DNA from 2 places in the Streptomyces sp. NPDC079141 genome. Region 1 is predicted to be linked to the other one. Evidence: riboswitches for the same ligand, from Rfam matches in the RefSeq annotation. Region 1 holds a riboswitch; the other holds the start of a gene.
What was found. A riboswitch is a leader RNA that binds a small molecule or an ion and turns the genes downstream of it on or off. The one in region 1 is predicted to bind S-adenosylmethionine.

Region 2: another riboswitch for S-adenosylmethionine. It lies ahead of AB0Q90_RS07320 (aminotransferase class V-fold PLP-dependent enzyme); the one in region 1 lies ahead of thrC (threonine synthase).

Annotation. Positions count from the first base shown of each region.
Region 1 is NZ_JBFBLP010000005.1:149,591-155,234, forward strand. It holds gene AB0Q90_RS17380 (trehalose-6-phosphate synthase) at 1-822, opposite strand, end outside; gene AB0Q90_RS17385 (glucosyl-3-phosphoglycerate synthase) at 885-1,829, opposite strand; SAM riboswitch class I at 1,958-2,096, shown strand; gene thrC (threonine synthase) at 2,115-3,398, shown strand; gene AB0Q90_RS17395 (MoaD/ThiS family protein) at 3,482-3,757, shown strand; gene AB0Q90_RS17400 (cold-shock protein) at 4,188-4,391, shown strand; gene groL (chaperonin GroEL) at 4,769-5,644, shown strand, end outside.
Region 2 is NZ_JBFBLP010000002.1:492,675-498,318, reverse strand. It holds gene AB0Q90_RS07340 (NYN domain-containing protein) at 1-99, opposite strand, end outside; gene AB0Q90_RS07335 (hypothetical protein) at 169-408, opposite strand; gene AB0Q90_RS07330 (rhomboid family intramembrane serine protease) at 564-1,298, shown strand; gene AB0Q90_RS07325 (Lrp/AsnC ligand binding domain-containing protein) at 1,295-1,576, shown strand; gene AB0Q90_RS07320 (aminotransferase class V-fold PLP-dependent enzyme) at 1,626-2,987, opposite strand; SAM riboswitch class IV at 3,141-3,257, opposite strand; gene trpD (anthranilate phosphoribosyltransferase) at 3,333-4,397, opposite strand; gene AB0Q90_RS07310 (cytochrome bc complex cytochrome b subunit) at 4,521-5,644, opposite strand, start outside.

The DNA of each region.
Region 1 (5,644 bases):
GATCGCCTTGCGCGGCTCCCCGTCCGGCCCCGCCCCGATCTCCGTCCGCAGCGCCGCCATCCGTTCCTCGACGTCGGCCTCGTGCGACCGCTTGCGCAGGAAGTCCGCGTCTGCGCCCAGTCCGTGCACCCCGACCTCGGTGTCCCCGAGGCCGCCCGCGATCTCCGTGCAGCACGCGGTGAACGCGTCCGCCCAGCGGTGGGTGAGGAAGCCGAGCCGGTCGGCGCCGAGCATGCCCTCCAGCACCTCGCGGGCCACCCGGTCGGGCAGCATGCGGAAGTAGTCCACCGGGGCCCACGGGGTGTGCGAGAAGTGGGCGATCCGCAGGTCCGGGCGCAGCCGGCGCAGCATGCCCGGCACCAGCGTCAGGTGGTAGTCCTGGACCAGGACCGCCGCCCCGTCGCCCGCCTCCTCGGCCAGCGCCTCGGCGAAGGCCCGGTTGTAGCGGGCGTAGTTCCCCCACTGCCGCCAGAACTCGTTGTCGAACAGCGGCTCGACCGGCGTCTGGTAGAGCATGTGGTGGACGAACCACAGCACCGAGTTGGCGATGCCGTTGTACGCGTCGGCATGCACCTCGGCGTCGATGTCCAGCATCCGTACGCCGGCCTCGCCGACCCCGCGCCGGACCGCCTCGCGGTCACCGTCGGACAGCGCCGAGCACACCCACAGGGCGCCGGCGTCCGGGCCGATGGCCGACAGGCCCGACACCAGTCCGCCGCCACCCCGCTTGGCGTGCAGCGATCCGTCCTCCTGCACCTCGTAGGACACCGGGCCGCGATTCGACGCGACCAGCACCTGGGCAGCACCGTGCGTGGAAGCCATGTGCTCCAACCTAGCCCGCACCGTAAACGCTCAAACGTACGAGCCGCCCGTCGAGACGTGCGCTACGCCACCTTGCGTGACGCGTACTCGGTGATCTCCACCATCGGCGGCCGCTCCTCCGTGTCCACGGAGTACGTACGTGGCTCGAAACCGTCCTCGCCGCGCTCGAACTGGGTGAGCGAGGGGCGGATGAGATGCCCGCGGGCCAGCCGCAGCTGTGCCGTGCGGTAGATCGCGGCGGACATCCGGCCGAGCGCCTGCCCGTCCTGGTGCCGGTGCTTGCGGACCCCGACGTCGACCTGGGCCAGCGCGTCCAGGCCCACCAGGTGCAGGGCGTCGATCAGCATGCCCAGCTCCACGCCGTAGCCCACCGGGAACGGCAGCTGTTCCAGCAGCGTGCGACGGGCCGCGTACTCGCCGCCCAGCGGCTGCACGAACCCGGCCAGCTGCGGCCAGTGCATGTTCAGCAGCGGGCGGGCCATCAGCTCGGTGACCCGGCCGCCCTGCCCGGCGGCCTGGCCGAGCGGACGGTCGTACATCGCCTTGACCAGGTCCACCCCGGGTTCGGTGAGCAGCGGGCCCACGATCCCCGAGACGAACTCCGACTTGAACTCCTTCAGGTCGGCGTCGATGAAGCAGACGATGTCGCCCCGGGTGACCAGCAGCGAGCGCCAGAGCACCTCGCCCTTGCCCGGCACGGCCGGTATGCGGGGCAGGATCTCGTCCCGGTGCACCACCGTCGCCCCGGCCGCCGCGGCGACCTCGGAGGTACGGTCGGTCGACCCGGAGTCGACGACGACGATCTCGTCGACGAGCGGGACCTGCTGCATGAGGTCGTGACGGATCACGGCGACGATCTCGCCGACCGTCTCCTCCTCGTTGAGCGCGGGCAGCACGACGGAGACCGACTGGCCCGTGCTGCGTTTGGCGGCCAGGATCTTGTGGAGCGGGCGATCGGTCGCGGACCAGGACCGGGTGCTCAGCCAGCGCTCGACTTCTTCCAGCACAGTCTGCGGCTCCTCACGTGTCTCGCGGTTCGGACGGCTCTCTTCACTGTCCTGGCCTTCGGTTACAGTCTTGAGCAACGCTGATGACCATCGCATGTCAGGGGTCGTTAGCGCTTACAACTACATACCGCTCATCCAGAGGGGCAGAGGGATACGGCCCGATGAAGCCCCGGCAACCCTCCAGTCGGTCTCGTTCACGCGAGGCTCCCGGCTAGGGAAGGTGCCAAATCCGTCTCACGACGAGATGCGTCGTGAGGAAGATGAGGAGAAAGGGCCTCGCCTCACATGGCTGTGCAGACTGTTGCAAGCACCGGAAACTCCACTGTCGACCTCGGTCCCGCCGCGGCCCTGAGCTGCCGCGAGTGCGGTCACCGGGTACCCCTCGGACCGCTCTTTGCATGCGAGGAGTGTTTCGGCCCGCTGGAGATCGCCTACGACTTCTCGGCCTACGACACCGAAGAGCTCCGCAAGCGCATCGAAGCGGGTCCCGCGAACATCTGGCGTTATGCGCCGCTGCTGCCCGTCCCCGCGGACGTGGCCGACAAGCCCAACATCAACCCGGGCTGGACCAAGCTCGTCAAGGCCGACAATCTGGCCCGTGAGCTCGGCGTGACCGGCGGTTTGTATGTGAAGGACGACTCCGGTAACCCGACGCACTCCTTCAAGGACCGCGTCGTCGCCCAGGCCCTGGAGGCCGCGCGCGCCTTCGGCTTCACCACGCTCTCCTGCTCCTCCACCGGCAACCTGGCCGGCGCCGTCGGCGCCGCCGCCGCCCGCGCCGGCTTCCGCTCCTGCGTGTTCATCCCGCACGACCTGGAGCAGGGCAAGGTCGTCATGGCCGCGGTCTACGGCGGTGAGCTCGTCGGCATCGAGGGCAACTACGACGACGTGAACCGTTTCTGCTCCGAGCTGATCGGCGACCCGGCCGGCGAGGGCTGGGGCTTCGTCAACGTCAACCTGCGGCCGTACTACGCGGAGGGCTCCAAGACCCTCGCGTACGAGATCTGCGAGCAGCTCGGCTGGCAGCTGCCCGACCAGCTCGTCGTGCCGATCGCCTCCGGCTCCCAGCTCACGAAGATCGACAAGGGTCTGCAGGAGCTGATCAAGCTCGGGCTCGTCGAGGACAAGCCGTACAAGATCTTCGGTGCGCAGGCGGAGGGCTGCTCGCCGGTGTCGGTGGCGTACAAGGCGGGCCACGACGTCGTCCGCCCGCAGAAGCCGAACACCATCGCCAAGTCGCTGGCCATCGGCAACCCGGCGGACGGGCCGTACGTCCTGGACATCGCCCGGCGGACCGGTGGCGCGGTGGAGGACGTGACGGACGAGCAGATCGTCGAGGCGATCAAGGTCCTTGCCAGGACCGAGGGGATCTTCGCGGAGACCGCCGGTGGTGTCACCGTGGGTGTGACGCGGAAGCTGATCGAGAACGGGCTGCTGGATCCGACGTTGACGACGGTCGTGCTGAACACGGGTGACGGTCTCAAGACGTTGGATGCGGTGGCCGGGACTGGTCTGACGGCGACGATTCGTCCCAACCTTGAGTCGTTCCGTGAGGCCGGGCTCGTGTAGCTGTTGTCGTCTGCGGGCCGGTGGGGGCTGGTCGCGCAGTTCCCCGCGCCCCTAGGTTTGTTTCCCTTCCGGAGGTTTCCACCGTGAGCGTTTCCGTTCGCATCCCCACCATCCTGCGCACCTACACCGGCGGCCAGGCCGAAGTGACCGCCGAGGGCGGCACCCTCGCCGAGGTCATCGCCGACCTGGAGAAGAACCACACCGGGATCGCCGCCCGGGTGCTCGACGACCAGGGCAAGCTGCGTCGGTTCGTCAACGTGTACGTCAACGACGACGACGTCCGCTTCGAGCAGGGCCTGGAGACGGCGACGCCGGACGGTGCCGGCGTGTCGATCATTCCGGCCGTCGCCGGCGGCTGATCCTTACCGTCGGTAATCGCCGTCACCAAGAGTTCATCGAATTGCCCTCTCCGTAAGAGAAACGGAGGGGGCAATTCTGCATGGTTGAGCGCGATAGAGTTGGGGAAACAGCGGCTCCCCGCATGCCGGACGCATATGAGCACCGGCTTCGCATGCGATGAGAAGTAGCCAAAGTGTGCGTGTCTTTTGCGCCTTCTGTGCTATTTATGGGGCCCGACTTGCCCTGAATTCGGGCGAATTCTCACTACATTCCGGACCGCGCGCGTCCAGAATTCTCGTCCGATTGACCTGTTGCAGACGGCAGTTGGACAGATACATTCAGCCGCGGTCGACGCGTTCCGGCGCACGCCCCCAAACCGTGGGGGGTGAGGTCTGACCCGGATCCGCGAAGTGTGGATCTGTGCAAGGGCCAGTAATAGGGGAGTTAGGCATGGCTCAGGGCACCGTCAAGTGGTTCAACGCGGAGAAGGGGTACGGCTTCATCGCGGTCGACGGTGGTGCGGATGTTTTCGTCCACTACAGCGCGATCCAGATGGACGGCTACCGCACCCTGGAAGAGGGCCAGCGGGTCGAGTTCGAGATCTCGCAGGGCCAGAAAGGCCCGCAGGCCGACATGGTTCGCGTCACTGCCTGAACGCGCGACCAACGAACCGCAAGCGACGTCTTCTGTTGAAGGGCTCGTGCCTCGGGGTACCCACCCCGCGGGTACGAGCCCTTCGGCATGTCCCGCTCTGTCTCCGTTCGATCCCCGAGAGCCGCTTGCACCCGCCCGTCACCCGACCACCACCCCTCAACGAGCGCCCGCTTCGCGAGCGCGCCTTGCACTCTCTTGGGTCGAGTGCTAATCATTGGCGTTAGCACTCTGAAGGTGAGAGTGACAACGAAGGACCGGGTCGGTGAGGCCCGCGGGCCGGGTGGGGCAAGGATCCACAAGGCATGCGAGCCGTCCGTCGCGGGCGCGGGCGCGGTCCATAGAGGTACTCACCGCCAGTCCTGGAGGGACCACTTCACATGGCCAAGATCATCGCGTTCGACGAGGAGGCGCGGCGCGGCCTTGAGCGCGGTATGAACCAGCTCGCCGACGCCGTCAAGGTCACCCTCGGCCCCAAGGGCCGCAACGTCGTCCTTGAGAAGAAGTGGGGCGCCCCCACGATCACCAACGATGGTGTGTCCATCGCCAAGGAGATCGAGCTGGAGGACCCGTACGAGAAGATCGGCGCCGAGCTGGTCAAGGAAGTCGCCAAGAAGACGGACGACGTCGCCGGTGACGGTACGACCACCGCGACCGTTCTCGCCCAGGCCCTGGTCAAGGAAGGCCTGCGCAATGTAGCCGCCGGCGCCAACCCGATGGCCCTCAAGCGCGGTATCGAGAAGGCCGTCGAGGCCGTCTCCGCCGCCCTGCTGGAGCAGGCGAAGGACGTCGAGACCAAGGAGCAGATCGCCTCCACGGCCTCCATCTCCGCCGCCGACACCCAGATCGGCGAGCTCATCGCCGAGGCCATGGACAAGGTCGGCAAGGAAGGCGTCATCACCGTCGAGGAGTCCCAGACCTTCGGTCTGGAGCTGGAGCTCACCGAGGGTATGCGCTTCGACAAGGGCTACATCTCGGCGTACTTCGCCACCGACATGGAGCGGATGGAGGCGTCGCTCGACGACCCGTACATCCTGATCGCCAACTCCAAGATCGGTTCCGTCAAGGACCTGCTCCCGCTCCTGGAGAAGGTCATGCAGTCGGGCAAGCCGCTGCTGATCATCGCCGAGGACGTCGAGGGCGAGGCCCTGTCGACCCTGGTCGTCAACAAGATCCGCGGCACCTTCAAGTCCGTCGCCGTCAAGGCCCCGGGCTTCGGTGACCGCCGCAAGGCCATGCTCGGCGACATCGCCATC
Region 2 (5,644 bases), on a different contig from region 1:
GACGATCTGTACGACCCGGCGGCGCACTCCATCGGGCAGCGGACGGTCGAGCACCTCGGCGGCGCCGTCGCCCGGCCCCCCGCCTGCGGTCTCCACCATCCGTCGTCACCCCAATACCTGTGCGGATCCCCCGGCAGGGGGGATCGCCTGTGCGGGGCCCGCTCCCGATCAGGAGCCGGCGCCCGGCCTGTCCACGAGTTCCACCTGGTCCACGGCATTGCACCAGCGGCAGCGGACCGACTCGATGGTCTCACTGACCACCTCGCGCTCCTCCACGTTCGGCTCGCCGGCCAGGTCGAGGTGGACGTACTCGACGACCTTCGACGAACGCGTCACGTCGAAGCGGGTGAGGTTGCCGCAGAGGGTGCAGCGCCACCGCGTGGTGGCGGTCGGCAGGGGAACCGTCATCGCGACTGTTCTTTCCTTCCAGTGTCGGTGACTCACCGGTGTCCCCGGTGCGTGTGGCTCGTAACCCTACGGCCTGGCGGGGACTCGCCGCTCGGGCGTCCACGGCGGCGAGGCAGTCTGTTCTATTCCATCCTGTTACGTCATGCTCTGTGTTCATGATCAGCAACTGGAGCACAACGGTCGGCAGAGCGGTCCGGACGCCTTCGCCGGTGACATACGGACTGATCGCCCTGTGCTCGCTGATCTTCCTGATCGGCCCCGCCTCGGGCCTCAATCCGGTGTACGGCACCGGCGACGAACTGCTCGCCGCGCAGCGCGCCTATTTCCGCCGCTGGGGCGTGGTCCCGGCCGAACTGTTCGAAGGCTCGGCCCGCGCCGCCCTGACCCCGGCCACGGCCCTCTTCGTCCACGGCAGCTGGGTGCACCTGCTGGGCAACATGCTGTTTCTCTACGTCTTCGGCGTGCTCACCGAGGAACGGATGGGCCGCGTCCAGTTCACCCTGTTCTATCTGGGCTGCGGCTATCTCGCCCTGCTGGGCTACGCGGCCGCCAACGCCGACTCCGAGCAGTCCCTGGTCGGCGCGTCCGGCGCGATCTCCGCGGTCCTCGGGGCGTTCCTGGCGCTGTTCCCACGGGCCCGGGTGACCAGCCTGCTGCCGTTCCTGTTCTTCCTGCCGCTGCGCTTCCCGGCGTGGATCGTGCTGCCGTTCTGGGCGGCCCTGCAGTGGCTGGCGGCGGGGCGGGCGGCGAGCGGGCCGGGGGTGGCCTATCTGGCGCACCTCGTGGGCTTCGGCCTGGGCCTCTGCTTCGCCTGGGTGCGGTTCGGCCGTACGACTAGAGTGAAGGCCACCCCAGCGACGCCGGCCCCCGAGGGAGAGAACCAGCCGTGATCACCGCGATCGTCCTCATCAAGACCAGCGTGGACCGGATCCCCGAGATCGCGGAGCAGATCGCTTCGCTGGACAGCGTGAGCGAGGTCTTCTCCGTCACCGGTACCTACGACCTGATCGCGATGGTCCGGGTGAAGCAGCACGAGGACCTCGCCGAGGTCATCCCCGGCCGGATCAGCAAGATCCCCGGCGTGGAGGGCACGGACACGCACGTGGCGTTCCGGACGTACTCGCAGCACGACCTGGAGGCGGCGTTCGCGCTCGGCCTGGACAGCTAGGACACGGGATCGGGGGTGTGCGGCGACCGCCGCACACCCCCGATCCGCTTCAGACCGCCGGGACGCAACGCCCGTCCTCCGTGCGGTAGTTCCACTTCGCGCCGTCGGTGACGAGTTCGCGCACGGCGTTCACGAACCGCTCGACGTGCTCGTCCGGCGTACCCGCGCCGAAGCTGACCCGGATCGCGTTGAGGGACTTCTCGCCGGGCGCCGCCTCGGGGGCACCGCACTCACCCTGCGTCTGCGGGTCGCTGCCCAGCAGGGTGCGGACCAGCGGGTGGGCGCAGAACAGACCGTCGCGGACGCCGATGCCGTACTCGGCGGAGAGCGCGGCGGCGAAGTGGGAGCTGTTCCAGCCCTCGACGACGAAGGAGATCACGCCGACCCGCGGGGCGTCGTCGCCGAACAGGGAGAGGACACGCACCTCCGGGACCTCGGCGAGGCCCGCCCGGACCTTCTCGATCAGGTGCTGCTCACGGGCGACCAGGGTGTCGAAGCCCGCCTCCGTCAGCGCCTTGCAGGCCGACGCGATGGAGTAGACACCGATGACGTTCGGCGACCCGGCCTCGTGCCGCGCCGCGCTCTCGTGCCACTCCACGGCCACTCCCCCGTCCTCGCGCCGGGTGACCTTGCGGCTGGCGCCGCCGCCCGCGAGGTAGGGGTCGGCCGCGCGCAGCCAGTCGGCGCGGCCGGCCAGTACGCCAGAGCCGAAGGGGGCGTAGAGCTTGTGGCCGGAGAAGGCGACCCAGTCGACGTCGAGATCCTGGACGGACACCGGGTGGTGCGGGGCGAGCTGGGCGGCGTCGAGGACGATCCGGGCGCCGTGCGCATGGGCGGCGGCGGCGAGTTCCCGTACGGGCCACAGCTCGCCGGTGACGTTCGAGGCGCCGGTGACGCAGACCAGGGCCGGGCCGTAGGGGTCGCGGTCGGCGAGGGCGCGCTCCAGGGTGGCCACGGCCTGCTGCGGGGTGCGCGGGGCGTTGAGGTAGGTGACCTTCGCGTCCTGCCAGGGCAGCAGCGAGGCGTGGTGCTCGGTCTCGAAGACGAAGACCTGGCAGTCGGCAGGGAGGGCCGCGGCCAGCAGGTTCAGCGAGTCGGTGGTGGAGCGCGTGAAGATCAGCTGGTCGTCGGCGCGGCAGTCGAGAAACTCGGCGACGGTCCTGCGGGCGTTCTCGAAGAGGTCCGTGGACAGCTGGGAGAGGTATCCGGCGCCCCGGTGGACGCTGCCGTAGTACGGCGCGTAGGCCGCCACGTCGTCCCAGACCCGCTGGAGGGCGGGGGCGCTGGCGGCGTAGTCGAGGGCCGCGTAGGTGACCTCGCCGCCGGTGACGAGCGGGACCGTGACATCCCGGCCCAGAACGGCCAGGGGGGCACAAACGGACTGGTCGGCGGCAACGCTGGAGACAGACATGACGGAACTCCCGTGAGAGGGCATGCCGGCAGCAGGCAACGGCATGCGGGAAAAGCGGAGAAAAGGGGATGCGGAGGCGGGGCTCTGCGGCCCTATCGCATTCGCTTGCTCACGGAAGACTCCTCGACGACCAGGACCCCTGGTGACGCGAGGGGTCCGCGCTTGCCGTAAGCCTTTGTGGCTACGGCCTGGTCTTCACCCGGGGCACCCCGCCACGGACGGAGGGTTGCCGGACAGTCGGCCGGGGCCTCATGACTGTCACTCATGACCTGGTACAGGAACGTACGTGAAGTGATCGATGTCCCGCAACCCGTGTCCGGATCGCGGGACATCCCGGCACGGAACCTACGCGTTGCTGGCCGCCACCCAGCGCTCCAGCGTCCGCTTCGCCGCCCCCGAGTCGATGGACTCCGCGGCCCTCGCCATCCCGGCGCGGATCTGGTCCGTCAGGGGGGCCTCGGTCGGGTTCAGGGCCACCAGCGCCGCCGCCGAGTTCAGCAGCACCGCCTCGCGCACGGGGCCGGTCTCGCCGTCCAGGAGCCGCCGGGCGACCTCCGCGTTGTACGACGCGTCCGCGCCCCGCAGAGCCTCGACCGGGACCAGCTCGATGCCGACCTCCCGCGGGTCGAAGGCCTCCTCGGTGACCTTGCCGTCGCGGACGATCCACACCCGGGAGGTGGCCGTGGTCGTCAGCTCGTCGAGCCCGTCGTCGCCGCGGAACACCAGTGCGGACGAGCCGCGCTCGGCCAGCACACCGGCCATCAGCCCGGCCATACGGGTGTCGAAGCAGCCGATCGCCGAGGAGGTGACCCGGGCGGGGTTGGTCAGCGGGCCGAGGAGGTTGAACGAGGTCGGAATCCCCAGGTCCCGGCGGACCGCGCCGACGAACCGCATCGAGGGGTGGAACTTGGCCGCGAAGCAGAAGGTGATCCCGGCCTGGTCCACCACCTGCGCCACCCGCTCGGGCGACAGGTCCAGGTTGATGCCGAGCTTCTCCAGCACGTCCGACGAGCCGCTCGCCGAGGACGACGCCCGGTTGCCGTGCTTGACGACCTTCGCCCCGGTGCCCGCGATCACGATGGCCGACATGGTCGAGATGTTGACCGTCCTGGCCCGGTCGCCGCCCGTGCCGACGATGTCGACGGCCGGCCCCGGGATGTCCAGCGGCTGCGCGTGCGCGTACATCGCCTCGACGAGACCGTTGATCTCCTCGACGGTCTCTCCCTTGGCCCGCAGCGCCACCATGAAGCCGGCGATCTGGGCGTCCGTCGCCTCGCCGCTCATGAAGCGGTTCATGGCCCACGCCGTGTCGCCGGCGCTCAGGTCCCGTCCGGCGAGCAGGGCGCTGAGGACGTCGGGCCAGGAACGGCCCGCCGCGGTGTCGCCTCCAGCGGGGGTCACAGCGCTCATAAGGCCGCTCCTGGGTGTCGTAGATGACTGTGGACCCCACCCTATCCAGCCGGAAGGCATGGCAAAGGGCCCCGTCCGAAGACCGGACGGGGCCCTTTGGCCGGCGTGGCGACGCCGCAGCGATCAGTGGTGGCCGTGGCCGCTCGTGATCTCCTTGTACTCCTCGACGGTCGGCTTCGGAATCTGGGACTCCTCGCCGTAGTACGCCTCGCTGAGCTTGGCGCGCAGCTTCTGGGAGCCCTTCACCTTGCGCTCGACACCGTTCTCGTCGACCGTCGGGCCGATCTCGGCCGGCTTGTACTGCTCGTGCGCGGTGAGCGTGTGCAGCTGCTCCTGGCTGAGCGGCTCGTGCACCTCGATGAACTCACCGTGCGGCAGGCGCTTGATGATGCCCGACTCGCGGCCGTGCAGCACCTTGTCCTTGTCGCGGCGCTGGAGGCCGAGGCAGATCCGCTTGGTGACGATGAACGCGATGACGGGCGCGACGAAGAACGCGATCCGGACGAACCAGGTGATGGCGTTGATCGACAGGTGGAAGTGGGTGGCCCAGAGGTCGTTTCCACCACCGATCAGCAGCACCATGTACCAGGTGATCCAGGCGACACCGAAGGCCGTACGGGTCGGCGCGTTGCGCGGGCGGTCCAGGATGTGGTGCTCGCGCTTGTCGCCGGTGACCCAGGACTCGATGAACGGGTAGACCGCGATCGCGACCAGGACCAGCGGGAAGATCATCAGCGGGATGAACACACCCAGGACGAGCGTGTGACCCCAGAAGTTGACCTCCCAGCCCGGCATGACACGGATCAGGCCCTCGGAGAAGCCCATGTACCAGTCGGGCTGGGCGCCGGTCGACACCTGGTCCGGACGGTAGGGGCCCATGGACCAGATCGGGTTGATCGTGGCGATCGCGGAGATGACCGCGATGACACCGAAGACCAGGAAGAAGAAGCCGCCGGCCTTGGCCATGTACACCGGCAGCAGCGGCATGCCGACGACGTTGTTGTTCGTCTTGCCGGGGCCCGCGTACTGCGTGTGCTTGTGGTAGAAGACCAGGATCAGGTGGGCGACCACCAGACCGAGCATGATGCCCGGCAGCAGCAGGACGTGGACCGAGTAGAAGCGGGCCACGAAGTCGCCGCCCGGGAACTCTCCGCCGAAGAGGAAGAACGACAGGTACGTGCCGACGATCGGCACGGACAGGACCGCGCCCTCCATGAAGCGGACACCGGTGCCGGAGAGCAGGTCGT